One region of the Mycobacterium sp. Panama NTM2 genome, then DNA from elsewhere that is predicted to be linked to it. Evidence: predicted binding sites of a transcription regulator. Region 1 holds the regulator's gene; the other holds the start of a gene.
What was found. The regulator LexA, encoded in region 1, represses DNA repair genes until DNA is damaged. The targets are predictions, from matches to a motif close to CGAACANNTGTTCG.

Region 1 (14,844 bases):
GCACAATGGATTTCTCGGGCACGAAGCCCAGTACGGCGGGCAGCGCAGCGATCAGGGCGCCGGGCCGGTCGAGGGGGGCGTCGGAGCGTGGTGTCGAGGACATACCGCCAACCTGGCAACTGACACCGACAGCGAGGCGCTGTTGCCGTCGCGGCCCCGCCGAACTGGGGACGAAATCGGCATTGGGGACAACCCGGGCAGTGTTCACGAGAAGTTGACCTCCGCCGACATGCGTATCGGCGGCAAGCACGCGAGTCTGTGTGCATGGCTTCGATGCTGGAATACGACCTGGTGGTCATCGGTTCGGGTCCGGGCGGACAGAAGGCCGCGATCGCCGCGGCCAAGCTCGGCAAGTCCGTGGCGGTCATCGAGCGGGGGCGCATGCTCGGCGGCGTCTGCGTCAACACCGGAACCATCCCGTCCAAGACGCTGCGCGAGGCGGTCGTCTACCTCACCGGCATGAACCAGCGCGAGCTCTACGGCGCGAGTTATCGAGTCAAGGACAAGATCACCCCGGCCGATCTGCTCGCCCGCACCACCCACGTGATCAGCAAGGAACAGGACGTGGTGCGGTCCCAGTTAATGCGTAACCGCGTCGACCTGATCTCAGGACACGGCCGCTTCGTCGACGCGCACACCGTGACGGTGGAGGATCCCGAGCGCCGGGAGCACACCACGGTGACGGGGCGCTACATCGTGCTGGCGACGGGCACGAAACCCGCGCGGCCGCCGGGCGTGGAGTTCGACGACAACCGGGTGCTCGACTCCGACGGCATCCTCGACCTCAAGTCACTGCCGACGTCGATGGTCGTCGTCGGTGCCGGCGTGATCGGCATCGAGTACGCGTCGATGTTCGCAGCACTGGGCACGAAGGTGACCGTCGTCGAGAAGCGCGACACCATGCTCGACTTCTGCGACCCCGAGATCATCGAGTCCCTGAAATTCCATCTGCGGGATCTGGCGGTCACGTTCCGCTTCGGTGAAGAGGTCACCGCCGTCGACGTCGGCTCCACCGGCACGGTGACGACGCTGGCCAGCGGCAAGAAGATCCCCGCCGAGACGGTCATGTACTCCGCGGGCCGGCAGGGCCAGACCGAGCATCTCGATCTGGACAACGCAGGCCTGGAGGCCGAACATCGCGGCCGGATCTTCGTCGACGACGATTTCTGCACCAAAGTCGATCACATCTACGCCGTCGGCGACGTCATCGGATTCCCCGCGCTGGCGGCCACGTCGATGGACCAGGGCAGGCTGGCGGCCTATCACGCGTTCGGAGAGCCGTGCCACGGCATGACGGAGCTGCAGCCCATCGGGATCTACTCCATCCCCGAGGTGTCCTATGTCGGGGCGACCGAGGTGCAGCTGACCAACGACGCCGTGCCGTACGAGGTGGGCATCTCACGCTATCGGGAGCTCGCGCGCGGCCAGATCGCCGGCGATTCGTACGGCATGCTCAAACTGCTGGTGTCCACGGAAGACCTGACCCTGCTCGGGGTGCACATCTTCGGCACCAGCGCCACAGAGCTCGTGCACATCGGACAAGCGGTGATGGGCTGCGGCGGAACCATCGAGTACCTGGTCGACGCGGTGTTCAACTATCCGACGTTCTCCGAGGCGTACAAAGTCGCAGCGTTGGACGTGATGAACAAGCTGCGTGCGCTGAAGCAGTTCCGCGCCTGAGACCCTCAGCACGACGGTCAGCCGCCCGGGATCGCGCTGCAGCCGTCGTCGAATCCGCTCGGCGGGTCATCGGATGGCCCGCCCGCTTCCGCGCGGGCCACGAGCGCGCGGATGGCGGGGCCGAAGGCCGGCGAGTAGGACACCTCGTCGCGGCATCCCCCGCCGTCGAGTCCGCCGATGACCCCCACCACCGCCGACCCCGACATCCACGGCGCCCCGGAGAAACCGGCCACGATGCCGTCGCAGTGCACCACCGGGAATCCGTCGCGCGGCGGCGCGGTCGCCGCGGAGCATGCGGTCGGTCCCCCTCCGACGCCGCTGCTGTAGCCGACGACAGTGACGTCGGTCCCGGCCGCGGGTGCGATGCCCAGACGTAGTCCGCCACCGGCGAGGAATCGCAACGAATCACCGTCGTTGCGGCTGACCCGTGCGATCGCGAAGTCCGCAGCGGGGTCCTGGTCGGCCGTCCAGCGCGGATCAAGGTAGACGGCGTCGAGCCGCCACGAGTCATCCGGCGACGCGGCCCCGGCGAACGCGGGCACGAAGGTGGTGTCGTCGCCGTCGGTCACGCAGTGGGCGGCGGTGAGGATCAGATCGGCGACGGCGGACTGGATGACCGAGGCGGTGCAGAAGTGCAGGTCGTCGGCGCCGTGGAACAGCGCACCGACTCGGGGATCCGGCGTCACGGGTTGCGCGGCGGGGATCTGGTCAACGCTGCTCGTCGTCGGTGCGATCGCCGATTGCGGTGCAGAATGGGCCGCCCCGCACGCGGTCAGCATGGCCGTGGTGAGCACCGCCAGGACAGGCCGAACGCAGGCGAGCAAGCGCATACCCTCCGATGATCCTCCTCGTGGCGTTTTCGTGACGGTCAGCGAGGGTAGATCGGGCCCGGGTGCAGCGGAATGCCACGTCGGGGCACGAGCGTTCGATGACTTGGGTGATGACTCCGGTGGGGCGCAGGATCGTCGGTGAGAGACACTGGTGGGACACCCGACATCGAGAGGAGGCGAGGAACATGGCTGACGAGACGGATTCCGGTCAGCACTACCGGCCCGAGCAGACGGGCATGTACGAGCTCGAGTTCCCCGCGCCTTCGCTTTCTTCCCCCGACGGGCGCGGACCGGTGTTGATCCACGCCCTGGAGGGCTTCTCGGACGCGGGCCGGGCCATCAAGCTGGCCGCGGAGCACCTCGAGAGCACCCTCGACACCGAGCTGGTGGCGTCCTTCGCGATCGACGAGCTGCTCGACTACCGGTCGCGGCGCCCGCTGATGACGTTCAAGACCGACCACTTCACCAACTACGAGGAGCCCGAACTCAACCTGTACGCCATCCGCGACGCCGTCGGGACGCCGTTTCTGTTGCTGGCCGGGCTCGAGCCGGATCTGCGGTGGGAGCGCTTCATCACCGCCGTGCGACTGCTGTCCGAACAGCTGGCGGTGCGACGTGTCATCGGTTTGGGTGCGATCCCGATGGCCGTACCACACACGCGCCCGATCACGCTGACCGCGCATGCCAACGACAAAGAGCTCATCGCCGAACACCAGCCCTGGGTCGGTGAGGTCGCGGTGCCCGGCAGCGTGTCGAATCTGCTGGAATTCCGGATGGCTCAGCACGGTCACGAAGTGGTCGGCTTCAGCGTCCACGTGCCGCACTACCTGGCGCAGACCGAGTATCCGGCCGCGGCGGAGACGCTGCTGGCCGAGGTGGCGCGCAGCGCATCGCTGCAGATCCCGACCGCCGATCTGAGCAGGGCGGCGGCAGAGGTCGCCGAGAAGGTGAACGAGCAGGTGGCCGCGAGCGCGGAGGTCGCTCAGGTGGTGGACGCCCTGGAGAGGCAATACGATGCGTTCGTTGCCGCACAGGAGAACCGGTCCCTCCTTGCGCGCGACGAGGAACTGCCCAGCGGCGACGAACTCGGCGCCGAATTCGAGCGGTTCCTCGCCCAGCAGGCCGGCGAGTACCAGAAGGACAAAGACAAGGACGATCCCCGGGACAGCTCGTAGTCGTCCCGGGTCCGTCAGGGCCTCACAGGGTCCGACCCGTCCCGACGACGAAGTGGGCGACATGAGATGTGATCGCGGGCGATGACCGAACGCACACCGAACCTGCGTCCGGTGCGCGAGCTGACGCCGACGTTGCAGTTCCGCACGATCCACGGTTACCGGCGCGCCTACCGCATCGCCGGTTCCGGGCCGGCGATCCTGTTGATCCACGGAATCGGTGACAACTCCACGACGTGGAGCACGGTGCAGACCGCGTTGGCGCAGCGCTTCACGGTCATCGCGCCCGATCTCCTCGGCCATGGGAAGTCCGACAAGCCGCGCGCAGATTACTCTGTCGCCGCATACGCCAACGGAATGCGGGATCTCCTCAGTGTGCTCGGTATCGACAGCGCGACCGTGATCGGGCATTCGCTCGGCGGTGGCGTCGCGATGCAGTTCGCCTACCAGTTCCCCCAGTTGGTCGATCGGCTCATCCTCGTCGGCGCCGGCGGGGTGACCAAGGATGTCAACATCGCCCTGCGGCTGGCGTCCCTGCCGCTGGGTACCGAAGCTCTTGCGCTGCTGCGCCTGCCGTTGGTGCTGCCGGCGCTACAGCTCGCGGGTCGGCTCGGCGGTGCGCTGTTCGGGTCGACCGGCGCGGGTCGCGACATCCCGGACATGCTGCGGATCCTCGCCGATCTGCCGGAGCCAACGGCCTCGTCGGCTTTCGCACGGACGTTGCGCGCCGTCGTGGATTGGCGCGGCCAGGTCGTCACGATGCTCGACCGCTGCTATCTGACGCAATCTGTCCCGGTGCAATTGATCTGGGGCAGCGGCGATTCGGTGATTCCGGTCGGACATGCCGAGATGGCCCACACCGCCATGCCCGGCTCACAACTCGAGATCTTCCCCGGTTCCGGGCATTTCCCTTTCCACGACGATCCGGACCGCTTCGTCGAGGTGGTCGAGAAGTTCATCGACGGCACCCAGCCCGCGGTGTACGACCAGGAGTATCTGCGCTCGCTGCTGCGAACCGGGATCGAGGAGAGCGCTCTGTCGGGCTCGGTGGACACCCGCGTCGCGGTGCTCGATGCGATGGGCGCCGACGAGCGCAGCGCCACCTGAGCAGGACTGTCGTCTCAGCGTCGCCGCCACGGCGCGTCCTCGTCGTAGCATCGGTTCATGGCCATCGACGTGACTGTGCTGCGGGTCTTCACCGACGAGCAGGGCGACTTCGGTAACCCGCTGGGCGTCATCGACTCCGCTACCGTGTCCCCTGCGGACCGCCAGCGCATTGCAGCCGAATTGGGCTACAGCGAAACGATTTTCGTCACCATGCCCGAGTCCGGCAGCCGCACGGCGCATGCTCATATCCACACTCCGACCACCGAGTTGCCGTTCGCCGGGCATCCGACCGTCGGTGCGGCATGGTGGCTCAAGCAGCGGGGCACACCGATCCGGACGTTGCAGGTGCCTGCCGGGCTCGTCCAGGTCGAGTACAGCGATGCCCTGACCACGGTGAGCGCACGGGCCGAATGGGCCCCGGAGTTCGCGATCTACGACATCGACGACCTCGAGTCATTGGCCGCCGCCGATCCCGACGACTATGGCGACGGTGATGCCGACGAGTACTACCTGTGGACCTGGCGCGACCGGGATGCCGGCGCCATTCAGTCGCGGATGTTCGCCCCGGGGCTCGGCATTCGCGAGGACGAGGCGACGGGCGCAGCGGCCGTGCGTATCACTGAATACCTGAGCCGCGACTTGACCATCGTGCAGGGCCGCGGCTCGGTGATCCACACGGTGTGGAGCCCCGAAGGATGGGTGCGGGTGGCCGGGCGGGTGGTCGAGGACGGCCACCGCGAGCTCGACTGAGCGGCCTCAGCCGTTCGCCGACACCTCGCGGTGCGCACGCAGAGCCTCGATCTCGCGCTCGAAATCCTCGGCCGAGGAAAAGGACCGATACACCGAGGCGAATCGCAGGTAGGCCACTTCGTCGAGATCGCGCAGGGGACCCAGGATCGCCAGTCCCACTTCGTGACTCGGCACCTCGGGAGATCCGGTGGCGCGCACGGCGTCCTCCACCTTCTGCGCCAGCAGATTGAGTGCGTCGTCATCGACCTGCCGTCCCTGGCAGGCCCGCCGCACACCCTTGATCACCTTCTCGCGACTGAACGGTTCCGTGACGCCGCTGCGCTTCACCACCGCCAGCACAGCGGTTTCGACCGTGGTGAACCGGCGCCCGCATTCAGGACACGAGCGGCGACGGCGGATTGCCTGGCCCTCATCGGTTTCTCGGGAATCGACGACCCGAGAATCCGGGTGACGGCAGAACGGACAGTGCACCACCGCTCCTTCACCGCACCGACGGACCACTTCGAACGCCTTCGAGCGTACCTGCGGCGACGGCACGCAGCTCAGCACAGGACCCATCGGCGCGTTCCAGACCGAGATGTCCACGATCGCCACGGCGCTGCCTACCGGCGAGACTGCTCGTCCGCGCTCAGGCGATCGGTGCGATCAACGTCTGACCGGCGGTCAGCGCGACCGTCTCGAGCTGGTTGAGTTCGCGGATCTGGGCGACCACATCGGTCACCGGCGCATGCGGAGCGACGCGCTGAGCGACCTGCTGCAACGACTCTCCGGTGTGCACCTGGACGACTGCCAGCCGGCCAGGAACCTCTGCCTGCGGCCCGACCACGCCACCGGCCTGAGCCACCAGGCCCAGCCACAGCGTGATCGCCCCGGCCACGAGCGCCAGCAGAACCGTGGCCGCGGGCGTGATGGGACGGCGGCGATGCGAGGCCCGCGACACGAGCACGCCGCTGCCGCGGTACTGCAGCGGAGCGCCTCCAGGCCGCTGGCGGCGGCGCTGCCGGCGCGCCCTGACGGTCCGCCCGTTCAGCGCGGCCGCGCTGGCCGGGCCGATCCGCACAGGACGGGCACACCGGCCTGCGGACTGACGGACATCGGGCGTGTGGAGAACGGTCATCTGACTGCCTTTCGCTCCGGGATTCGCTCTTGTGTTCGAACCTTACTCGATCATGTGTTCGATGAATAGAACACGTGATCGAACTGTTGCGAACGCTAACGGAGGGCACCGACACGTCGATCCGGCCACATCCTCCCGATCAGGTACCGGACGACACGCCTCGAACACATGTTTGATTACGCGTGCGTCGCGCGTTACATTCGTGACCATGAGCGACGACAGCAGCGACACCACGGCCGGTCCGGACTCCGCCAACCGACGTGACCGCGGGTCAGGCCTGACCGAACGTCAACGCACCATCCTCGAGGTCATCCGTTCTTCGGTGACCACCCGCGGTTACCCACCGAGCATTCGGGAGATCGGCGACGCCGTCGGCCTGACGTCGACCTCATCGGTGGCACACCAACTGCGCACGCTGGAACGCAAGGGCTATTTGCGTCGGGATCCCAACCGTCCCAGGGCCGTCGACGTGCGCGGCCTCGACGAGGTCGTGGCGCCTCCGGTCATCACGACGGAGGTCTCCGGCTCGGACACGCTGCCGGAGCCCACGTTCGTGCCGGTGCTCGGACGCATCGCGGCCGGCGGTCCCATCCTCGCGGAGGAGGCCGTCGAGGACGTGTTCCCGCTACCCCGGGAGCTCGTCGGGGAGGGCTCCCTGTTCCTGCTGAAGGTCGTGGGTGAGTCGATGGTCGACGCAGCGATCTGCGACGGCGACTGGGTCGTCGTGCGGCAGCAGAACGTCGCCGACAACGGTGACATCGTCGCGGCCATGATCGACGGTGAAGCGACCGTCAAGACGTTCAAACGAACCAAGGGTCAAGTCTGGCTCATGCCGCACAACCCGGCGTTCGACCCCATCCCCGGCAACGACGCTGCCGTTCTCGGCAAGGTCGTGACCGTCATCCGCAAGATCTGACCGTCACCGACGGGGTTCGTCAGCCTCCGCGGACGAACCCGTTGGTGCGCGCGATCTCCTCTGTGGCGAACCAGATTTCGGCCCGCACCTCGTCGTAATCGGCACTGCCGGGACTCCAGTACAGACCTGATCTGGTGTCGGCCTTGATCGGATACCCGTCGGGAATCGCGTCGGGATCGTCGAGGGGCAGATGCAGCGCCGTGCCCATCGGTGCGATGTCGTCGTCGTCGATGCGGGCGTGCCTGCCGGTGTCGGTGACCTCGTCCCGCTCGAGCATCGGAGCGATCAACGGGGCGGCGGTCAGAGCCGACGTGGCGGCGTCGTGATCGCGGTCAGGATCGTGGTCGTCCACCGTCACCGGCGCGTCGTACACCTGCTCGTCAGCTGGGGACTCTTCTGCCGCCGGCTGCACGAAGTCGTGTTCGGGCGCCGACTGAACCCGAGTCGGAGCGGTGTCGATCGCATCGGGGTCGTCCTGCTCGACGAAGGGATCGTCGCCGTGATCGGTCGGCTCGGACTGGTCGGTGGCGGTCGACTCACCGAGCCCCCACAGGCTCAGCCCACTCGGTTCATGGCCGCCGGCTGGGGTCACCGACCCCAGACCCTCCCGCGCGTAGCGGTCGCCGAACAACGCGTCCTCCCCCACCTCGGAGTTCGCGGGCTCGTAGTCGTGGTCGTGGCCCTCGTTCAGGCCATCCCGGTCATCCAGATCATCCCGGTCGTAGGCAGGCAGTGCGTATGCGTCGTCGTGCTCGCGGCGTCGACGCCGGGCAACCGCCAGCCCGACCACCGCGAGTATCAGCAGAATTGGGATGATCGCCAGCAGCCACCACCACGTCCACCGAACCCCGGAACCGGAACCGGAGTCCCCCTGCGCCGCGGGGGTGGCCTCGGCCGCCTGCTCTCCCGGAACCTCGAGACCGGCCAGTTGCTGGGCGAGGTTCGGCGGTTCGGTGCTGAACCGCTTGGTGGCGGTGTCGTAGGTGATCGCGCCGCCGCTGAACTTCTGGGTGATCTCGTCCCCGCTCTGGGTCTGATCGTCGACCGGGACACCGAGCTCACCCGTGGCCCCGCCGAGCTTCTCCCACGCGGCGTTCATGGCGCCCCGCACGATCACGGCACCGTAGTCGGGAGTCCAGAAGATCACCGGCTTGTCCGCTGCGGCGAAGCTGCTCATGCGGCTCGCCGGAGCGACTCCGCCGTCCTTCTCGCCGGTGATCGGGAATCCCAGGTCTCCCTCGGGGCCGCCCACTCTTTCGTACTTGGCGAGTACCTGACCGGTGACGACGTTCGCGCCCGTGGCCGGGCTGTAGAAGATCTTGCCGTTGACGAAGTCCTGACCCAGACCGTCGGCACCGATCTTGTAGGGCTCTCCTTCGCTGGCGCCCAACGGACCGAGCGGACCCCCGGCGGCCCGGCGGGCGGCGTTGATCGCCGAGACCGGGTCGTCCGGCACGGAGAGATCGGTGAGCTGCCCGGCCAGGTCGGCCGGGTCGGTGGTGAAGGTCTTGGTACGTCCGTCGTAGGAGATCTGGCCACCGGTGAACTTCTGCGTCACCACCGCACCGTCGTACGTTTCGTCCTCGGCGGGGACACCCAGGACTCCCGACGAGCCTCCGAGTTGATCCCAGGCAGCGTTGATCGGGCCGCGGACGACGTGCGCGCCCGTGTTCGGCGTCCAGAAGATGACCGGGTTGTCCGGCGCGCTGAACGTGCTGTTGCGGCTGTCGGGCGCGCGTCCGGGCCCCTCGTCGATGGTCGGAAACCCGAGATCGCTGTCTGCGGCGCCGCCGAGCGACTCGTACTTCTCCAGGATGGCGCCCTGCATGAAGTGCGCACCGGTTGCCGGGGTGAAGAACACCTTGCCCGACGCGAAGTTCTGGGCGAAACCCGGCCCGACCGGGTAGACGTCGCCGTTGGGTGGCCCCAGCGGGCCGGTCTCACCGCCGGTGGCCTGCCATGTGGCGGTGATCGCGTTGCCGGCGTCGACGTCGGGTTGTGCGGTGGCGACAGGCGAGAGGAGCAGCGCCGCGGCGACCCCCAGCAATCCGAGCGCCCAACGACTGGACCCACGTCGACGCAGCATCGGCTGCCGGGTCATTCATCCTCCCCGTGGTCGGCGACTGATGTACTCCATCACGGTTCAGCGAGAAATTACCGCGTGCGTTCACTCTGCGTCAGTGGACTCCGTTTACCAAGTCACCTCGCCGACAGTGCACCGAAAATGCCACTGAGCGGCTACACGCCGAGGCTACGGCCGATGATCTCCTTCATGATCTCGGTGGTTCCGCCGTAGATGGTCTGCACCCTGGCGTCGAGATAGGCGCGCGCGACGTCGTATTCGCGCATGTAGCCGTATCCGCCGTGGAGTTGCAGGCAGCGATCGATGAGGTGGACCTGCTTCTCCGTGCTGTACCACTTGGCCATCGCCGCCTGCTCGACGGTGAGTTTGTCCTCCAGGTGCAGGCGGATGAACTCGTCGACCATCAGGCGCACCACGGTGGCTTCGGTGGACAGCTCCGCCAACAGGAAGCGGCTGTTCTGCTGGCTGCCGATCGGCTTGCCGAACGCCTTGCGCTCCTTGGTGTACTGCAGCGTGCCGGCGAGCACGGCTTCCATGGCCGCCGCGGCCATGATCGCGATGCTGATGCGCTCCTGCGGCAGGTTCTGCATCAGGTAGATGAACCCCTGGCCTTCCTCGCCGAGCAGGTTCTCGACGGGCACCTTCACATCGGTGAACGACAGCTCGGCCGTGTCCTGGGCGTCCAGGCCCACCTTGTCCAGCTTGCGACCCCGCTCGAATCCCTCCATACCGCGCTCCACGACCAGCAGCGAGAAGCCGAGCGCGCCCTTGTCCGGGTCCGTCTGGGCGACGACGATCACCAGGTCGGACAGGATGCCGTTGGTGATGAAGGTCTTGGAACCGTTGAGCACGTAGTGGTCGCCGTCGCGCACGGCCCGGGTCTTGATGCCCTGGAGATCACTGCCCGTGCCGGGTTCGGTCATCGCGATCGCGCTGATGTACTCGCCGCTGCAGAACTTGGGCAGCCAGCGCTGCTTCTGCTCCTCGGTGCCGAGCCGGATGAAGTAGGGCGCCACCACATCGTTGTGCAGGCTGAAGCCCAGGCCGCTGTAACGGCCGGCGGTGACCTCTTCGGTGATGACGGTGTTGTAGCGGAAGTCGGTCACTCCGCCGCCGCCGTACTCCTCCGGCACCGCCATGCCGAGGAATCCCTGCTTGCCCGCTTCCACCCAGACGCTGCGGTCGACGAGTTTGTCGGCCTCCCATTGATCGTGGAACGGCGCGACGTGGCGCTCGAGGAACGTGCGGAAGGAGTCGCGGAACATCTCGTGCTCCGGTTCGAACAGCGTGCGCTCGTAGGCGATGACGGATTTTTCGGCTGCAGAGCCCATGGAGGTTCCTCGCGTCGGTGATCGGAATCGTTGCCGCCACGCTACCCCACCCAACCGGATGGTTGGTCGCACGGCGGCGCGGAGAATCCGGCGCGCTTTCCTGCACACGCCCGCCCTACACTCGGGCCCATGGGCACCAGCCTCACCCACTGGGGCGCATTCCGCGCCACCGTCGAGGCCGGCGACGTCGCCGCGGTGGCCCCGATCGCCGGCGACACCGACCCGTCGCCCGCGCTGGGCAATCTGCCCGGGTCGGTCCGTCACTCGTCGCGCATCACCGGCCCCGCGGTGCGCCGTGGTTGGCTCGAGGCCGGCCCCGGACCGAGCGACCACCGTGGTGCCGACGACTTCGTCGCCGTCAGCTGGGACGAGCTCGCCGAACTCCTGGCCGCCGAACTGCGCCGTGTCATCGACCGATACGGCAACACCGCCCTCTACGGCGGCTCATACGGCTGGGCCAGCGCCGGCCGCTTCCATCATGCGCAGAGCCAAGTTCATCGCTTCCTGAATTGCCTTGGCGGGTACACGTTCTCCCGGCACTCCTACAGTCTGGGCGCGACCGGGGTGATCATGCCGCGCGTGGTGGGCACCCATGACGATCTGTTCAAGCGGTCCACCGCCTGGGACGTCATCGTCGAGCACACCGAGTTGCTGGTGTGCTTCGGCGGGGTGGCGCTGAAGAACACCGGCGTCAATCACGGTGGGACGACGGCACATCCGGCCCGGGACGCGCTGCACCGCTTCCGTGCGCGTGGCGGCAGGATCGTGTCGTTCTCGCCGTTGCGCGACGACGTCGACGGACCCTGCGACTGGTTCGCGCCGGTGCCCGGCACCGACGTGGCGATCATGCTGGCTCTGGCATACGTCCTGGCAACAGAATCGCTGGCCGACCGCCGATTCCTCGCCACCTACTGCACGGGGTACGAGCGTTTCGAGAACTACCTGCTCGGCGGCGACGACGGCGTACCCAAATCGCCTCAGTGGGCGGCCGCGCTCTGTGGCCTCGACGCCCAGGACCTGATCGCGCTGGCCCGCCAGATGGCCGCGCACCGCACGATCGTCACGGTCAGCTGGTCGTTGCAGCGCACCAGGTTCGGCGAGCAGGCGCCGTGGATGGGGTTGACGCTGGCCGCGATGCTGGGGCAGATCGGGCTGCCCGGCGGCGGATTCGGCCACGGCTACGGGTCGATGAACGAGCCGGGGCTGCCGCCGCTGCGCTGTGCACTGCCCCGCCTCCCGCAGGGCCTCAACCCCGTCACGTCGTTCATCCCCGTCGCGGCCATCAGCGACATGCTGCTGCGCCCGGGAGAGCCGTTCGACTACAACGGGTTACGGCTCACCTATCCCGACATCCGGCTCGTGTACTGGGCAGGCGGCAATCCGTTCCACCATCACCAGAACATTCCGCGGCTGCGTCGCGCGCTGGGCCGGGTCGACACCATCGTGGTGCACGAGCCGTACTGGACGGCGATGGCCAGGCACGCCGACATCGTCGTGCCATCGACGACGTTCCTCGAGCGCGACGACTTCTCCGGTTCTCGCAACGATCCGGTGCTGATGGCGATGCCGCGGCTGACCGAGCCCTATGCCGACGCACGCGACGATTACGACACCTTCGCCGCGCTGGCGGCCGCCCTCGATGTCGAAGAGGCTTTCACGGAAGGTCGGACGTCGGCGCAGTGGCTACACCACCTCTACGAGACATGGTCACAGACACTGGATTTCACCGTGCCGACGTTCGACGAATTCTGGTCGGCGGGGCGGCTGGAGCTCCCGGTCGAGGACGGCCTGACCCTGCTGTCCGATTTTCGCGCCGACCCGGTCGCGCACCGGCTGGGCACGCGCAGCGGGCTGATCGAGATCTTCTCCACTGACATCGACGGCTTCGGGTATCCGGACTGCGCGGGGCATCCGGCGTGGTTCGAACCCGCCGAATGGCTCGGCGGTCCACGCGCCCAGCGCTATCCGCTGCACCTGGTGGCCAACCAGCCCGCAGCCCGGCTGCACAGCCAACTCGACGGAGGAAAGGCGAGCCAGGACTCGAAAGTGGCCGGGCGCGAACCTGTCCGGATGCATCCGTCGGACGCGCAGGCCCGCGGACTGAACACCGGCGACGTGGTGCGGGTGTTCAACGACCGCGGCGCGTGCCTGGCCGGAGTGCTCATCGATGACCGGGTGCGGCCGAGGGTCGTGCAACTGTCGACCGGGGCGTGGTACGACCCGATCGACCCCGCGGATCCCGATGCGATGTGCGTGCACGGCAACCCCAACGTGCTCACCGACGACATCGGCACGTCATCGCTGGCGCATGGCTGTACTGGCGCACACGTCCTCGTCGACATCGAGAAGTACACCGCGACACCGCCTCCGGTGCGCGCACATCAGCCGCCGCGGATCGTCAGAAGGTAGCGAACTCGCTCAGTCCGGCGGCGAGCGCGACCGGCACCCGGGCCTTGATCCGGGTGCCCGCCTCGATGTGTTCGGTGGCGTCGATGCGGCCTTCGGAGTGCACCCGCGCGACCAGGTCCCCGCGGTCGTAGGGAATCGTCACATCGACGGCCATGTCGGTGGGTTCGACGAGTTCGGCCATCCGGGCCCGCAGCCGGTCCAGTCCGTCGCCGGTGTGCGCCGAGACGAACACCGCCTCGGGTAGCGCCCGGCGCAGCGTGGCCAGCATCAGTCCACTGGCAGCGTCGGTCTTGTTGACCACCAACAGTTCTCGCGGCGCCGCGATGCCGTACTCGGCGACCACGTCGTTGATCACTGCGCGCACAGCGTTGATCTGGGCCAGCGGGTTCACATCGGACCCGTCGACCACGTGCACCAGCAGTTCGGCGTCGACGACCTCCTCCAGCGTCGAGCGGAATGCCTCGACCAACTGGGTGGGCAGGTGCCGCACGAATCCGACCGTGTCGGTCAGGACGAACGGTCGTCCGTCGTCGAAGTGTCCACGGCGCGTGGTGGGTTCGAGGGTCGCGAACAATGCGTTCTCGACCAGCACGCCGGCTCCGGTGAGCGCGTTGAGCAGACTGGATTTGCCGGCGTTGGTGTAGCCGACGATCGCGATCGACGCCACCTCGCTGCGCCTGCGCCCGCTGCGCTGGGTGTCGCGGATCTTCTTCATGTCCTTGATCTCACGACGCAGCTTGGCCATCCGCTCTCGGATGCGCCGGCGGTCGGTCTCGATCTTCGTCTCACCGGGGCCGCGGGTGCCCACGCCGCCGCCGGCGCCGCCGGCCCGGCCGCCCGCCTGCCGGGACATGGACTCACCCCAGCCGCGCAGCCGGGGCAGCATGTACTCCATCTGTGCGAGCGAGACCTGCGCCTTGCCCTCCCGGCTGGTCGCGTGCTGGGCGAAGATGTCGAGGATCAAGGCCGTGCGGTCGATGACCTTGACCTTGACCACCTTCTCCAGCGCGTTGAGCTGGGCCGGGCTCAGCTCACCGTCGCAGATGACCGTGTCGGCGCCGGTGGCCACGACGATCTCGCGCAGCTCGGCCGCCTTGCCGGAACCGATGTAGGTGGCGGGGTCGGGCTTGTCGCGGCGTTGGATCAGGCCCTCGAGCACCTCGGAGCCCGCGGTCTCGGCGAGCGCGGCCAGTTCGGCGAGGCTGGCGTCGGCGTCGGCGGCGGAGCCTTCGGTCCAGACGCCGACCAGGACCACGCGTTCGAGGCGCAGCTGGCGGTATTCGACCTCGGAGATGTCGGCCAGTTCGGTGGAGAGCCCGGCCACGCGGCGCAGGGCCGAGCGCTCTTCGAGGGCCAGCTCACCAAGGCTGGGGGTGTCGTTGCGGAATTCGGGATACGTCATAGGCGAATCAAGGTTCGCACGGAGAACACTGTTCATGCACCCGCTTT
Region 2 (14,844 bases), 710 kb from region 1:
GACGATCGGAATCGTGGCGAACGCGATGTTGCCGCCCGAGAGCTTGCTGAGCTGATCGGCGAAATCCATGATGCTCCAGCCGTCGGAGAGCACCACCGACCGCTGCACCGCGTCTTCGAGCCGGTTCAGCGTCGCCGGGCTCGACAGCGTCTTGCTCGAGATCACCTCGTGTGCCAGCGACGCCATGAACGCCTGCTGGCGGGTGACGCGGTCCAGATCGCCGCGCGGCAGGTCGTGGCGCTGCCGCACGAAACTCAGCGCCTGCGGCCCGTTCAGCTTCTGCCAGCCGGCCGGAAAGTCGGCACCCGAAAGAGGTTCGTAGACAGCATCTTTGAGGCAGACGTTGACCCCGCCCAGGGCGTCGGTGATCAACGCGAAGCCCAGCAGGCCGACTTCGGCGTAGTGATCGACCGTCACGCCGGTGAGGTTGGCGACCGTCTTGATCAGCTCCTCGCGGCCCGCCTCGGTGGCCTCCTTCTCCGCGACCTTCGGGTCCTCGCCCTCCTGCTCGACGAGTTGCTTCATCTTCTCCAGATGCACCGAGCCGTAGACGCCGTTGATCTTCATCTTCCCGATGCCGGGCGCCTCGACGTAGGAGTCGCGCGGGATCGAGATCGCTGTCGCCGAGCGCCCGTTGTTCGGGATACGGATCAAGATGATCGTGTCGGTGTTGGTCGACACGTCGTCGCCGGCGCGCAGCGTCGCCAGCTCCTCGGCGCTGAGCGGATTGCCGTGCGCATCGGTGCGGCTGTCCATGCCGACCAGCAGGATGTCGATCGCGCCGTCCTCGCCGCCCTCGCCGAGCGCAACCGGGCTGACGTGGTTGATGCCCGATTCGAAGGACCGGATCTTGCCCCATGCGACGCCGGTGCCGACGACGATCGCCAACGTCACGATGACGGAGACGACACGGGTCATCTGAGCTGCAGGCATCCGCCCAGGTTACTGGCGGGCAGGCGGGAGGCGGGGGAGCCGACCTCGGCGTGCCACACTCGCTACCTATGGCTGACCGAATCGTGATCACTGGCGCCGGCGGCATGGTCGGGCGCTTCTTGGCAGGTCAGGCGGCCTCTCAGGGCCGCGACGTTCTCGGCTTCACGTCGAGTGAGTGGGACATCACCGGCACGCCCCCTACGGAACTCCGCGCCGGCGACGTCGTCGTCAACTGCGCCGCCTTCACCCAGGTCGACCAGGCCGAGGCCGACCCGGACCGGGCGCACGCCGTCAACGCCACCGGGGCCGGCAACGTCGCTGCCGCCTGCGCCCGGGCCGGGGCGTCGCTGATCCACATCTCCACCGACTACGTGTTCGGCGCCTCGGGCGCTCGGCACCCGTATGACATCGACGACGACACCGGGCCGTTGTCGGTGTACGGGCGCACCAAGCTCGCCGGTGAGCACGCGGTGCTCGCCGCCCTGCCCACCGCATTCGTGGTGCGCACGTCGTGGGTCTACGAAGGGGCAGAGGGCACCGACTTCGTCGCCGGGATGCGGCGGAGCGCCGCCGGAACGGACACCGTCGACGTCGTCGCCGACCAGATCGGCTCCCCGACCTATGTCGGCGACCTGTGTGCGGCGCTGCTGCAGATCGCCGACGGCGGGGTGGGAGGGCCGATCCTGCACGCCGCCAACGCCGGCGAAGCAAGCCGATTCGACCAGGCCCAGGCCGTGTTCGCCGAGCTGGGAGCCGACCCGGCGCGTGTCCGTCCGGTCGGCACCGACCGTCATCCACGCCCCGCGCCCCGGCCGTCGTACTCCGCGCTGTCGGCGGCCGGCTCGGCGCGAGCCGGACTGACCCCGCTGCGGGGGTGGCGCGAGGCGCTCACCACAGCACTGCGACCGCTACCCTCTACGCGATGAGATGGGTGGCCGATAGGTGAGCGACGAGCTGTACGTCGTCACGGTGACGTATTCACCGGGACCTCACCTGGATCGTTTCCTCGCGTCGCTGGCCCACGCCACCGAGCGGCCGGTGACGGTGATCATGGCCGACAACGGGTCCGAGGACGGCTCACCCGAAGAAGCTGTCGAGCGATATTCCAACGCGCGGCTGCTGCGCACCGGGGCGAACGTCGGCTACGGCACCGCGATCAACCGCGCCGTCGCCGAGTACGGATTATCCACGACGACAGACATGTTCGTCATCGCGAACCCCGACGTGCAGTGGGGGCCCGGCAGCATCGATCTGCTGTTGGAAGCCGCCGACAGGTGGCCTCGGGCCGGGGCGCTGGGTCCGCTGATCCGCGACCCCGACGGGTCGGTGTACCCCTCGGCGCGGCACCTGCCGTCGATCATCCGGGGTGGCATGCACGCCGTCGTCGGGCCGGTCTGGCCGTCCAACCCGTGGACCGCTGTCTACCGCCAGGAACGAGAGGACCCCAGCGAACGCGCCGTCGGCTGGCTGTCCGGGTCGTGCCTGCTGGTGCGCAGCGCGGCCTACGCGGAGATCGCAGGCTTCGACGAGCGCTACTTCATGTACATGGAGGACGTCGACCTCGGTGATCGGCTCGGTCGCGCCGGCTGGCAGAACGTCTACGTCCCCTCGGCGGAGGTGCTGCACGCCAAAGGTCACTCGACGGGGCGCGATCCCGCTCGCAACCTCGCTGCCCATCACGCGAGCACCTACACTTTTCTCGCGGATCGGTACCCGAAACGGCGACATGCTCCGCTACGGTGGGCGTTCCGGACGGCGTTGGGGGCGCGCTCCCGGCTGGTGGTGCGGAGTTCGATGAAAGCCCGAAGGGGGCAGGGGTGATGGTGAATCCCGCTGATGTCGATGCGGTCGTTCTGGTCGGCGGGATGGGCACGCGCCTGCGGCCCCTGACGCTGTCGGCGCCCAAGCCGATGCTGCCGACCGCCGGGCTGCCGTTCCTGACCCACCTGCTGTCGCGGATCGCCGACGCCGGCATCGAGCACGTGGTGCTCGGAACCTCCTACAAGGCGGGCGTGTTCGAAGCGGAGTTCGGAGACGGCTCGAAACTCGGGCTGCAGATCGAGTACGTGGTCGAAGACGAGCCCCTGGGCACCGGAGGCGGTATCGCCAACGTGGCGTCCAAGCTGCGCCACGACACCGCCGTCGTCTTCAACGGCGACGTGCTGAGTGGATGCGACCTAAGCGCACTGCTGGATTCGCACACCTCGACCGACGCCGACGTGACGCTGCACCTGGTCCGCGTCGGCGATCCCCGCGCATTCGGTTGCGTGCCAACAGAATCCGACGGCACGGTGACGGCCTTCCTGGAGAAGACGCAAGACCCGCCGACCGACCAGATCAATGCCGGCTGCTACGTGTTCAAGCGCTCGGTCATCGAACAGATCCCCACCGGTCGCGCGGTGTCGGTGGAGCGCGAGGTCTTCCCGGGTCTGCTCGCCGACGGCAAGAAGGTCTGCGGCTACGTCGACTCCACCTATTGGCGTGACATGGGCACGCCGGAAGACTTCGTGCGCGGCTCGGCAGACCTGGTGCGTGGCATCGCGCCGTCGCCGGCTCTGGGCGGGCATCGCGGTGAGTCCCTGGTGCACGACGGCGCATCGGTGGCGCCGGGTGCACTGTTGATCGGTGGCACCGTGATCGGCCGTGGTGCCGAGATCGCCGGCGGCGCACGGCTCGACGGTGCGGTGATCTTCGACGGCGCGAAAGTGGGTGCGGGCGCGGTGATCGAGCGGTCGATCATCGGCTTCGGCGCACACATCGGGCCGCGGGCGCTGATCCGCGATGGTGTGATCGGCGACGGTGCCGACGTGGGGGCCCGCTGCGAGCTGCTGCGCGGCGCCCGGGTGTGGCCGGGCATCACGATTCCCGACGGCGGCATCCGCTTCTCGACAGACATCTAGAGTCTGCCGCGGCGAGCGCGGAATAGCATTCCTGGCTGTTATGCCGGCCTTTTCGCAGCCATGGCTTCTCGTTGGCGCCGTGCCCATGCCTGCTTGACCCAGCTGATGATCTCGTCGTTGCGATCGCCCGCCATCACCCTGACGACGATCCAGTCCTGGTCTGCGATTCTGCGGAGGCGCCGCGCGTCCCATCGATACTGATCGACGTCTGTCCGGTGATGGTCTCCGTCGTACTCCACAGCGATGCCGAGCGCCTCCCAACCCATGTCGAGGTAGGCGAATGTGTGACCGTTCTCGTCGATCACCGGGATCTGCGTCTGCGGTCGGGGAAAACCCCTGTCGATCAGCAGAAGTCGCAGTCGCGTTTCCTGCGGTGACTGCGCGCCTGCATCCATCAGGTCGACTGCGTCGCGGCAGCGTCGAACGCCGTGCCGGCCTTTGTATCGGTAGGTGAGGTCGAGGATTTCATCAGCCGTGATGGCCGTCGCAGCGGCGAGAGCGTCGAGATGCGCCACGGCGGCGTTGCGTGGGAGGTAGCGGCCGAGATCGAGGCCCGTGCGGGCGGGCGTGGCGACGGGCAAACCGTTGATCCACAAGATCTCACCGGGCGCGATACGTTCTCGCCGGGTGATGATGCCGGCAGGGCAATGATTGTTGGCCCACAGCACCTCGACTGGGGTGTCATCGTCGATCCACCGTGCCCCGTGCAGAGCCGCAGCCGCCCGTCCAGTGATCACGCCACGGCGACGAGACCACAGCCACGCACCCGTTGTGCGATGGGCCAATGTGGGCTCGACATCTTTCGGCAGATAGATGTCCGGATAGATCGCGCGATAGTTCCACCGCAAGGCCGCGCGCGTGATGGTGCCGGCGAGAACAGCGTGCGAACCGACGATGACTTCCCCCATGGGAAGAGCATGGCGCCTGAGCGCGCGCCCCCAGCACGTGAGAAGCCACGGCTGTGGATAACCAGAATTTCGCAGCCAGGAATGCTATTCCGCGGAGGAGTGGGGCGTGGCGAGGGCGGCTAGGTGGCGCAGGCCGAAATCGCTGCCGCCGGGCAGGCCATCGAGCGGCCACCACCGCAGATCGAGCGACTCGTCGCTGATCTCGGCGTGCGCCCCTGCCGGCGCGCGCACGACGAACTGCACGTCGAGGTGGCGCGTCGGCACCCCCAGCGAACACGTCACCGGGTGCACGTGGATCGCGGTCGGCAAGTCGTCGATGGTCAATCCGGCGATGCCCGACTCCTCGGTGGCTTCCCGCAGCGCCGCGGCGACCAGCGTGGGATCGTCGGGTTCGCAGTGCCCGCCCAGTTGCAGCCAGCGGCCGAATCGTGGGTGGAGCGTCAGAAGGGCATGCGTGCCCTCGTGGTTGAGCACCAGCGCCGAGCCCGTGATGTGCCCGGGCACCGACTCACGCAGGCATGCCTTCGGGTTCGCGTCGAGGAACGCCAGCACCGCGTGCCGCATCGACTCCTGCGCCGGATCGGCCGGCTGCCACCGCGTCAGGGTGTCGATCGCCGATTGGTGCAGACTCATCGCTCGAGCAGCAGACCGTCGGTGGGCACCGGATCGCGTGGCGCGGCCGGCCCGTCGGCGGCGTAGCCGATCGCGATGGCCCCCAACGGCTCCCACTCCGCCGGCAGATCCAATTCCGTGCGCACGAGATCGGCAGCGAAGATCGTCGACCCGATCCAGCAGCTACCCACCCCGCGCACCGCGAGCCCCACCAGCAGGCCCTGCACCGCCGCACCGACGGCCACGGTGAACATCGTGTGCTCGGCCGCGGTGCGATGCGCGTCGGGGTAGCTGTGCGCTCCGTCGGGCACCATGAACGGGATCACCAATTCCGGTGCATCGTAGAGAATCTGACCGCGCGAGACTCGGCGTTCGACCGCGGCGGGGTCGCGGCCGTCGCCCAGAAGGTCGGCGCGCCATTGGTCTTTCATCGCGTCGAGCAACCGGGTGCGTACCGCCATGTCACGCACCCAGACGAAGCGCACCGGGCGGGTGTGGTGTGGCGCGGGCGCCGTCAGCGCCACGGAGACAGCAGCCTCGATCAGCTCGGGCGCCACCGGCTCGTCGCTGAAGCTGCGCACGGACCGGCGCAGCAGCTGAGCCTGCGTGCGACCGAGCGCGATCGCCTCCTCGGTGCCGAGCCAGAACAGGTCCTCCTCACCCGCGCGGACCAGATTGCGGGCAGTCGACCCGTCGTCGCGCACCGTCAACCCGCGCACCACCGCGACGGGGACCGCGGTCAGCTTGCCCTTCACCAAATCGGCGGCCGCGGCGATCTCGTCGGCGACCGCGATCTCGGTGACGATCAACTCGTTGCCGTGCTGATCGTGTTCGCCCGCATAGCCGTGCAACACCTCGAGCCCGGCGGCGCCGATCGCGACGTCGGTCTGTCCCGTGCGCCACGCCCTGCCCATCGTGTCGGTGACGACGACGCCGACGCGCACGCCGAGCCGCTCGTGCAACGCCGCCCGCAGCGCGGCGGCGCTGCCGTCGGGATCGACGGGAAGGAGCGCGAGTTCGTGGCTGTCGACGTTCGAGCCGTCCACCCCCGCCGCTGCCTGCACCAGCCCGAGCGCGTTCTCGGTGATGAGCGTGCGGCCTTTGCGCGCCAGGACTCGCACCGCCTCGCCGTCGATCAGCCTGCGGCGCAGCGTGTCTCGCAGCTCCGGATCGGATGGTGCGTCGACCATGCGACCCTCGCATTTGGACAGCACCTTGCTGGTGACGACCACGACGTCGTCGTCGCGCAGCCAGGGCGCGGCCTCGGCGATCGCGGCGCCCAGATCGTCACCGGGGCGGAACTCCGGCAGCCCCTGGACCGGCAGCAGCTCCAGCCGCGCCGACGTGCCGTGGTCCCTCACAGTGTCACGCCTGCCAGATCCAGACCGGCGCGCACCATCTCCGCGGTGACCGCGGGTTCGCTCATCAGCAGGGGCGCCGACCGCACCGCGACGCCGTCGATCACCGCGTCGTCACCGGTGTGGACCAGCCAGCCGTCCAGGATGCCGGTACCCGCGCGGGCGCCGTAGTGCGCACCGACCGCCTCCGACGTGCTGTCCACCCCAATCACCGACAGGCATGCATCGGCCATGCCGCGCAACGGCTTTCCTGCCACGATCGGGCTGTAGCCGATCACCGGGGCCGGGGTGGCGCGCAGCGCTGCCCGGATGCCGCCGACCCGAAGGACGGAGCCGATGCTGACGACGGGGTTCGACGGTGCGATCAGCACGACGTCGGCGCCCTCGATCGCGTCGGTGACACCCGGTGCGGCAGTGGCACTGTCGGCGCCGACGAACGCGAAGCTCTCGGTGGGCACCTGGGCGCGGTACCTGACCCACCACTCCTGGAAGTGGACGGCCTTCTTCTCTCCGTCGGCCGGATCGATGATCACGACATGGGTTTCACTGCGGTCGTCGCTGGCCGGCAGCAGCCGGGCGCCGGGATTCCAGCGCGCGCACAGCGCCTCGGTCACCTGCGACAGCGGATAGCCCGCGCGCAGCATCTGGGTGCGCACCAGGTGGGTGGCCAGATCGCGATCGCCCAGGCCGAACCAGTCGGGTTGCACACCGTAGGCGGCGAGTTCCTCCTTGGCGTGCCAGGTTTCATCGCGGTGCCCCCACCCGCGCTCGGGGTCGATCCCGCCGCCCAGGGTGTACATGCAGGTGTCGAGGTCAGGGCAGATCCGGACGCCGAACATCCAGGCGTCGTCGCCCACATTGACCACAGCAGTCACTTCGTGCTCATCGGTATCGTGAGTACTGAACTGCCCCAAGCCCAGTAGATGTTGGACACCCAGGAGGAAGCGCGCGCCACCCACACCGCCGACCAGAACAGTGACCTTCACACCGACCGACACTAGGCGCACGCCGCCGCGGCCCGCCCCCCGGAGGTGCCCGGATCGGCAACGTGACAGACACGCCACAGCGCGACGCGCCGTATTCGAGTCACGGAATGGTATGAATTCCTGTTCCAGCGCTTGACCGAGGCAGCTAACGCGTGTGTAATCACAGCAGTGTCATTCGCGGTTCTCCGGCCGGTTCCGGTGTCGCAGACCGAGATTCGATCACTTGTTCGAATTGGGTGGCCACACTTAGAAATAGTGGGCTGGCATACAACGGATCTACGAGACCTGTGGAGGAGGGGAACAATGGCTTTTGAACAGGCCGATTTCGGCAATTCGGTTCATTTCGACAGCAGGCTCCTCGGCTCGGTGGGGAGTGCACCGCACATCCAGACCGATCCGGTGGCGGCAAGCATCGGGGGACGCCCGCAATTGAGCGTGGTGCCCGACCCGATCGATGACGAGCTGGCAACCGACGAGGACCAGTGGCAGGAGCGCGCGCTGTGCGCTCAGACCGACCCCGAGGCCTTCTTCCCGGAGAAGGGCGGCTCGACCCGCGAAGCCAAGCGCATCTGCCAGGGCTGCGAGGTCAAAGACGCCTGCCTCGAGTACGCGCTGGCCCACGACGAGCGCTTCGGCATCTGGGGTGGACTGTCCGAGCGGGAGCGCCGGCGCATCAAGCGCGGCATCATCTAGGCGGCTACTCGTCGTCGATCGTCGGATCGATGACGGACGGCTCGACGCCCAGATACGTGGCGACCTGCGCCACCAGAAGCTCATGCAGTAGGTCGGTCAACTCGACGGTGTCCTTGGCCCGTCGCTCGATTGGCTTGCGGAACAACACAATTCGCGCTCTCGTCGAGTTGCCGCGAACATCCACCCCGGCAGGGATCAGCCGCGCCAGCGCGATCGGCCCGTCGGCGACGACCTCCGGCGGCCACTGCACACTGTCCGGATCCTTGGGCGCCAGCCGCGGGATCTCGTCGACCGCGACGTCCAACGACGCCACCCGCTCCTGCCACCGCCGCTCGATCGGCTCATAGGCCTCGAGCACCGCCATGTCGAAACGTTCAGCGCGGCTGCGCCAGCCCGGAACGGTGGGCGGCAGCAGCGGTCCCCGCATCCCACGGCCACGCCGGGACCCTCGATGATTGCGCCCGGTCACGAAAAAGATCGTAACGGTTGGGCTTCGGGCCCCCCGCGGCTCGCGTGTCCGCCGCGGCGCGGACGAACACAGACGATAACCTTCCGTTCGTGAATGTTCCCCGTCGCTGCTGCCGTCCAGGCTGCCCGCACTACGCGGTCGCGACGCTCACGTTCGTCTACTCGGACTCCACCGCCGTCGTCGGCCCCCTGGCCACCGTCTCCGAGCCGCATTCCTGGGATCTGTGCGTCATGCACGCCGGGCGCATCACCGCCCCCCGCGGTTGGGAACTGGTTCGCCACGCCGGTCCACTGCCGTCCCATCCCGACGACGACGACCTCGTGGCGCTTGCCGACGCGGTACGCGAAGGCCGGGAAGCGCCGGCCGGACCTGTTGCCGGCTTCACCGGATTCACCGACCCCGTCACCGGCACCCAGAGCGGCGCGCTGATGGCACCGCCCGTGCGTCGACCCGAGCCCACCGGGCGTCGACGCGGGCATCTGCGGGTACTGCCGGACCCGCCGGACTGAATCACCGTGGCGGCCGTGCGCGCGGTTTCCGACGGCTAGGCTGGCAGCACTGGTCAGCACGTCAGCGTGAGGAGCCCACATGTCCCGGCCCGCCGAGGCGGTACAGCGCGTCATCAAGGCCTACGACGTGCGCGGACTCGTGGGCGAGCAGATCGACGAGCACTTCGTCGCCGAGGTGGGCGCCGCGTTCGCCCGGCTGGTGCGCGACGGAGCGACCCAGATCGTCATCGGCCACGACATGCGGGAGAGTTCGCCGGTACTCTCCGCCGCGTTCGCCGAGGGCGTGATGGCGCAGGGACTCGACGTCGTCCGCATCGGTCTGGCCTCGACCGACCAGCTCTACTTCGCCTCCGGGCTGATGGACTGCCCCGGGGCGATGTTCACCGCCAGCCACAACCCGGCCGCCTACAACGGCATCAAGCTGTGCCGCGCCGGCGCCAAACCCGTCGGCAAGGACACGGGGCTCACCACCATCAGCGACGAGGTGATCGCCGGCGTGCCCGACTACGACGGTCCGCGCGGCACCGCGTCCGACCGTGATGTGCTCGCCGACTACGGCGACTTCCTGCGCTCACTGGTCGACGTGAGTGGGCTGCGTCCGCTCAAGGTCGCCGTCGACGCCGGCAACGGTATGGCCGGCCACACCACCCCCGGCGTGCTGGGCCCGATTGCGTCGATCACGCTGTCACCGCTGTACTTCGAGCTCGACGGCACCTTCCCCAACCACGAGGCGAACCCACTGGACCCGGCCAACCTCGTCGACCTGCAGAGCTTCGTCCTCGAAACCGGAGCGGACATCGGGCTGGCGTTCGACGGCGACGCCGACCGCTGCTTCGTGGTCGACGAACGCGGCCAGGCCGTGTCCCCGTCGGCGGTCACCGCGCTGGTCGCCGCCCGCGAGTTGACCCGCGAGATCGGCGCGACCGTGATCCACAACCTGATCACCTCCCGCGCCGTGCCCGAGCTGGTCACCGAGCGCGGCGGCACACCGGTGCGCTCGCGTGTCGGACACTCCTACATCAAGGCGCTGATGGCCGAGACCGGCGCGATCTTCGGTGGCGAGCACTCCGCGCACTACTACTTCCGCGACTTCTGGGGTGCGGACTCCGGCATGCTCGCCGCGCTGCACGTGCTCGCGGCGCTCGGTGAGCAGGACCGACCGCTGTCGGAGATCATGGCCGACTACGAGCGCTATGAATCGTCCGGCGAGATCAACTACACCGTCACCGACGCCCCCGCCGTCGTCGACTCGGTCCTGGCGGCGTTCGGTTCCCGGGTGCACGCCATGGACCACCTCGACGGCGTCACCGTCGACCTCGGCGACGGCAGCTGGTTCAACCTGCGCATGTCGAACACCGAGCCGCTGCTGCGGCTCAACGCCGAGGCCCGCACCCCCGAGGAGGTGGCGGCACTGGTCGACGAGATCGGTGCGCTGATCACCAAGGGAGCCGGGGAGCTCACGTGACGGCCACCGCGGTGGTCGACCTCGACGACACCGAGGGCCTGCTGGCCGCGGATCGGCACGGGCTGCTGCGTGCTGCGTCCATGGCCGGTGCGCAGGTGCGTGCCACCGCGTCGGCGCTGTCCGAAGGCGACCTCGACTCCGTGCGCTCCGATGCGCCGCCGCGCACCGTGGTCTGGGTCGCCGGCCGCGGAACAGCCTCCACCGCAGGCTCGATGCTCGCTGCCGTGCTCGGCGGCTCCCTGCCCGCGCCGATGGTCATCGCCACCGAGGCGCCGCCGTGGATCGGTGCCCTCGATGTCCTGATCGTCGCCGGCGACGATCCAGCCGATCCTGCGCTGGTGACCGCCGCCGCGACCGCGGTGCGCCGCGGCGCCCGCGTCATCGTCGTCGCCCCCTACGAAGGGCCGCTGCGCGACGCGACCGCCGGACGCTCGGTCGCGCTGCCGCCGCGGTTGCCGGTGCCCGACGATTTCACGTTGGCCCGCTACCTCGCCGCCGGTCTGGCCGCGCTCGAGGTGGTCGCCCCCGGTGTCCGTGTCGACCTCGCCGCCCTGGCCGACGACCTGGACGCCGAGGCTTTCCGAAACAGTGCTGCGCGTGAGCTTTTCACCAACCCGGCCAAAGAGTTGACCCAGCGCATGCTCGACCGCGACGTCGTGTTCGCCGGTGACACTCCCGCCACGCTGACGCTCGCCCGGCACGCCTGCACCGTGATGCTGCGGGTGGCGCAGCAGACCGTGGCCGGCGTGGGGCTGGCCGACGTGCTGGTGGCGTTGGGCTCAGGGTGGGGACGCGACCGTGGTGAGGTGTCCATCTTCCACGACGAGGAACTCGACGGGCCGCTGCCGAACCGCGCGCGCACGATCGTGCTGACCTCGGATGAGGATCGGCCTGCCGTCTCGGCGCGGCTGCGTGGTTTTGACGACGTCTCCGTGCTCAATGCGAACGACGTACCGGAACTCGGGGGAGTCGGAGAGGAGGGGCCGGGCTCAACAACGATGCCCGGTACCAGCCGACCCGAGCAACAACTGGCGCTGCTGGCGGTCCGCCTGGAGATGGCGGCCGTCTACCAGCGTCTGATTCGAGGTTGAGGCGAGTGCATCTGCTCAGGGGCGCAGTGCGGACCTATGCGTGGGGTTCGCGGACCGCGATAGCCGAATTCACCGGGGCGCCCAGCCCCACCCCGCATCCCGAAGCCGAACTGTGGTTCGGTGCCCATCCCGGTGACCCGGCGCACCTGCAGACCGAGGACGGCGACCGCTCGCTGCTCGACGCGCTGCGTGCCGATCCCGAAGGCGAACTGGGACAGGTGGTTCGGGGTCGGTTCGGTGACTCGCTGCCCTTCCTGGTCAAGGTGCTCGCCGCCGACGAACCGCTGTCGCTGCAAGCGCACCCCAGCACCGAGCAGGCGATCGAGGGCTTCGCCCGCGAGGAGCGGATGGGGATCCCCGTCAACGCGCCGACCCGCAACTACCGGGACCGCAGCCACAAACCCGAGATCATCGTCGCGCTCAGCCCGTTCGAGGCGCTGGCCGGTTTCGCTCCGGCCGCCCAATCGGTGATGTTGATGCGCGCCCTCGGCGTCGCCGAGCTCGACCCGTTCATCAACCTGCTGTCCGGCCAGTCCGACGCCGACGGCCTGCGCGCTTTGTTCACGACATGGATCACGTTCCCGCAACCCGATCTCGACGTCCTCGTGCCCGCGGTGCTCGACGGCGCGATCAACTACCTGCGTTCGGGCGCACAGGAATTCGAGCGGCAAGCCAAGACCGTGCTGGAGCTCGGCGAGCGCTACCCCGGTGACGCGGGCGTGCTCGCGTCGATGCTGCTGAACCGGCTCTCGCTGCAACCCGGTGAGGCGATCTACCTGCCCGCCGGCAACCTGCACGCCTACCTGCAGGGGGTCGGTGTCGAGGTGATGGCCAACTCCGACAATGTTCTTCGTGGCGGGCTGACGCCCAAACACGTCGACGTTCCCGAGCTGTTGCGGGTTCTCGATTTCACCCCCGCCGTCGACATCGTCGTCTCACCCGATCCGGTCCGCGACGGCGCCGAGCTGGTCTATCCCACGCCCGCACCGGAATTCGCGGTGTCCGTGCTCGCCCTCGACGGCGAGCAGCTCGGACACGAGATCGACGCACCCACCCGCCACGACGGGCCCCAGATCCTGCTGTGCACGCAGGGGTCGGCGACGGTGCACGCGAAGTCGTCCGCGGTGACGCTGCAGCGCGGCGCGGCGGCATGGGTGGGGGCCGACGACGGGCCGATCAGGCTGATGTCGCAGGAGCCGACGCGACTGTTTCGCGTGACCGTCGGCCTCTAGCCTTCTTCTCAGCGGCCCACAACCGCATGTTGTGACGCACGGTGCGGCCCACCAGCTTCGCCGACGGCACCATGTAGAGAGTGTCGAGCAGGCTGAACCGGCGCAGAAACCATTCGGCCAGAACAGGATCCGTCTCCGCCGCCCCGAGGAACTGGTCGAACAGCGATCCTACCGGGCGGTACCACCACGGCATCGGACCCTCTGCCCGGTGTAGTACCAGATCACCGATCGCGTTCATCGTCCACACCGGCCACGTCGTCTTCGTCGTCGCCTTCGCGAACGTCAGCCCCAGACTGTCACCGGGTTCGTCGAGCGCGCGCTGGAGGTGACCCGCCTGCAGCGACGTCATCGTCATGCCCTGACCGAACGTCGGATTGAAGCTCGCCACCGCATCGCCGAACGGCAGAATGCCCTCGGGAAAACGGTCGAGTTTGTCATAGCGTCGCCACCGGCTGGTCGGATACTTGTGAAACGCGGGCTCGCCGATCGGCTCACCCTGGCGCAACGCGGCGCTGACGTGCGCCGGCAGGATCTCGTCGGCGAGCTCGCACATGCCCTCGAAATCCTTCGGCGGCGGCACCTTTGCGATCCCGAACGTGGTCAGCCCCCAGGTGCCGTCCTCGTAGTACAGCATGCCCAGGCCCAGCGGCTGCTCTCGCGATGCGCCGGCGACCACGACCTTCTCAGCGATGAGACCGTCGGGGATGCGCACCTGGTGGGTGGCATAGCCGATGCCCACGTCGACGGTGTCCTCGGCTGGTCGGTCGAAACCCCACTGTGCCAACCACACTGGCAAGCGGGTGCCCCGTCCGGTGGCGTCGACCACCAGATCGGCGTCGATGGTCTCGCCTGCCACCGTCACACCGGTGACACGACGCCCGTCGAACACGGGTTCGTCGACACTGTCGTTGACCAACGTGACGTTGGGCAGATCCAGCACGCGCCGGCGGATCTGCCACTCCAGGTGCGGCCGGCTCGGCACATACGCGGTGAACTCGTTCTGCAGCCGGTGCTGCGTGCCCAGGACGTGGCCGGCCGCGCCGAAGTGGATGCAGTCCGGCCGGTTCTCCAGGATCGGCACGCCCGCGGCGACCATGTCGTCGAGCAGTCCCGGGAACAGCGCTTCGAACTCCTTGGCGCCACGAGCCATGAGCAGATGCACGTGGCGGCCCTGCGGAACCGCCGGTCGATTGGCCGGCCCGTCGGGAAGATCGTCGCGCTCGATGAGGGTGACTCGCTCGAATGTCTCGGAGAGCACCTTGGCCGCGCACAGCCCGCCGAGGCTGGCGCCGATGACGATCGCATGGGTTCGTGTCATGAGAGGTGCCATTGAGGGTCATTTTAAGAGGGGTTGTGGGTACATTCCCGCAGAAGCGATGACGAAACGAGGACGTTGATGACGCAGGAGTCCGCGGAACGGGCCACGAACAAGCGGCGTACCAAGTCGGTGGAACAGTCGATCGCCGACACCGACGAGCCCGACACCCGGCTCCGCAAGGACCTGACCTGGTGGGATCTCACCGTCTTCGGTGTCTCGGTGGTGATCGGCGCCGGCATCTTCACGATCACCGCGTCCACCGCGGCCAACCTGACCGGCCCGGCGATCTCGATCTCGTTCATCATCGCCGCGATCGCGTGCGGGCTCGCCGCGTTGTGCTACGCCGAATTCGCCTCGACAGTGCCGGTGG

Region 2: cofD (2-phospho-L-lactate transferase) is a predicted target of LexA. The motif match lies at 7,914-7,927, and genes of this name have one in related genera.

The regions. Positions count from the first base shown of each region.
Region 1 covers NZ_CM135953.1:2,124,787-2,139,630, reverse strand. Annotated here, with positions in the region: gene ACXYX3_RS10195 (DUF4192 domain-containing protein) at 1-103, opposite strand, end outside; gene sthA (Si-specific NAD(P)(+) transhydrogenase) at 274-1,680, shown strand; gene ACXYX3_RS10185 (trypsin-like serine peptidase) at 1,698-2,510, opposite strand; gene ACXYX3_RS10180 (proteasome assembly chaperone family protein) at 2,696-3,685, shown strand; gene ACXYX3_RS10175 (alpha/beta fold hydrolase) at 3,767-4,789, shown strand; gene ACXYX3_RS10170 (PhzF family phenazine biosynthesis protein) at 4,847-5,539, shown strand; gene nrdR (transcriptional regulator NrdR) at 5,546-6,010, opposite strand; gene ACXYX3_RS10160 (LysM peptidoglycan-binding domain-containing protein) at 6,168-6,656, opposite strand; gene lexA (transcriptional repressor LexA) at 6,865-7,572, shown strand; gene ACXYX3_RS10150 (LGFP repeat-containing protein) at 7,592-9,673, opposite strand; gene ACXYX3_RS10145 (acyl-CoA dehydrogenase family protein) at 9,811-10,986, opposite strand; gene ACXYX3_RS10140 (molybdopterin guanine dinucleotide-containing S/N-oxide reductase) at 11,116-13,395, shown strand; gene hflX (GTPase HflX) at 13,385-14,797, opposite strand; gene dapF (diaminopimelate epimerase) at 14,843-14,844, opposite strand, start outside.
Region 2 covers NZ_CM135953.1:1,412,182-1,427,025, forward strand. Annotated here, with positions in the region: gene ACXYX3_RS06800 (LCP family protein) at 1-933, opposite strand, end outside; gene rfbD (dTDP-4-dehydrorhamnose reductase) at 1,002-1,859, shown strand; gene ACXYX3_RS06810 (glycosyltransferase family 2 protein) at 1,876-2,754, shown strand; gene manB (mannose-1-phosphate guanylyltransferase) at 2,754-3,833, shown strand; gene ACXYX3_RS06820 (hypothetical protein) at 3,872-4,741, opposite strand; gene ACXYX3_RS06825 (NUDIX hydrolase) at 4,826-5,374, opposite strand; gene ACXYX3_RS06830 (coenzyme F420-0:L-glutamate ligase) at 5,371-6,714, opposite strand; gene cofD (2-phospho-L-lactate transferase) at 6,711-7,697, opposite strand; gene ACXYX3_RS06840 (WhiB family transcriptional regulator) at 8,127-8,390, shown strand; gene ACXYX3_RS06845 (metallopeptidase family protein) at 8,395-8,817, opposite strand; gene ACXYX3_RS06850 (DUF3499 domain-containing protein) at 8,949-9,368, shown strand; gene ACXYX3_RS06855 (phosphomannomutase/phosphoglucomutase) at 9,448-10,833, shown strand; gene ACXYX3_RS06860 (TobH protein) at 10,830-11,924, shown strand; gene manA (mannose-6-phosphate isomerase, class I) at 11,930-13,156, shown strand; gene ACXYX3_RS06870 (FAD-dependent oxidoreductase) at 13,101-14,474, opposite strand; gene ACXYX3_RS06875 (APC family permease) at 14,553-14,844, shown strand, end outside.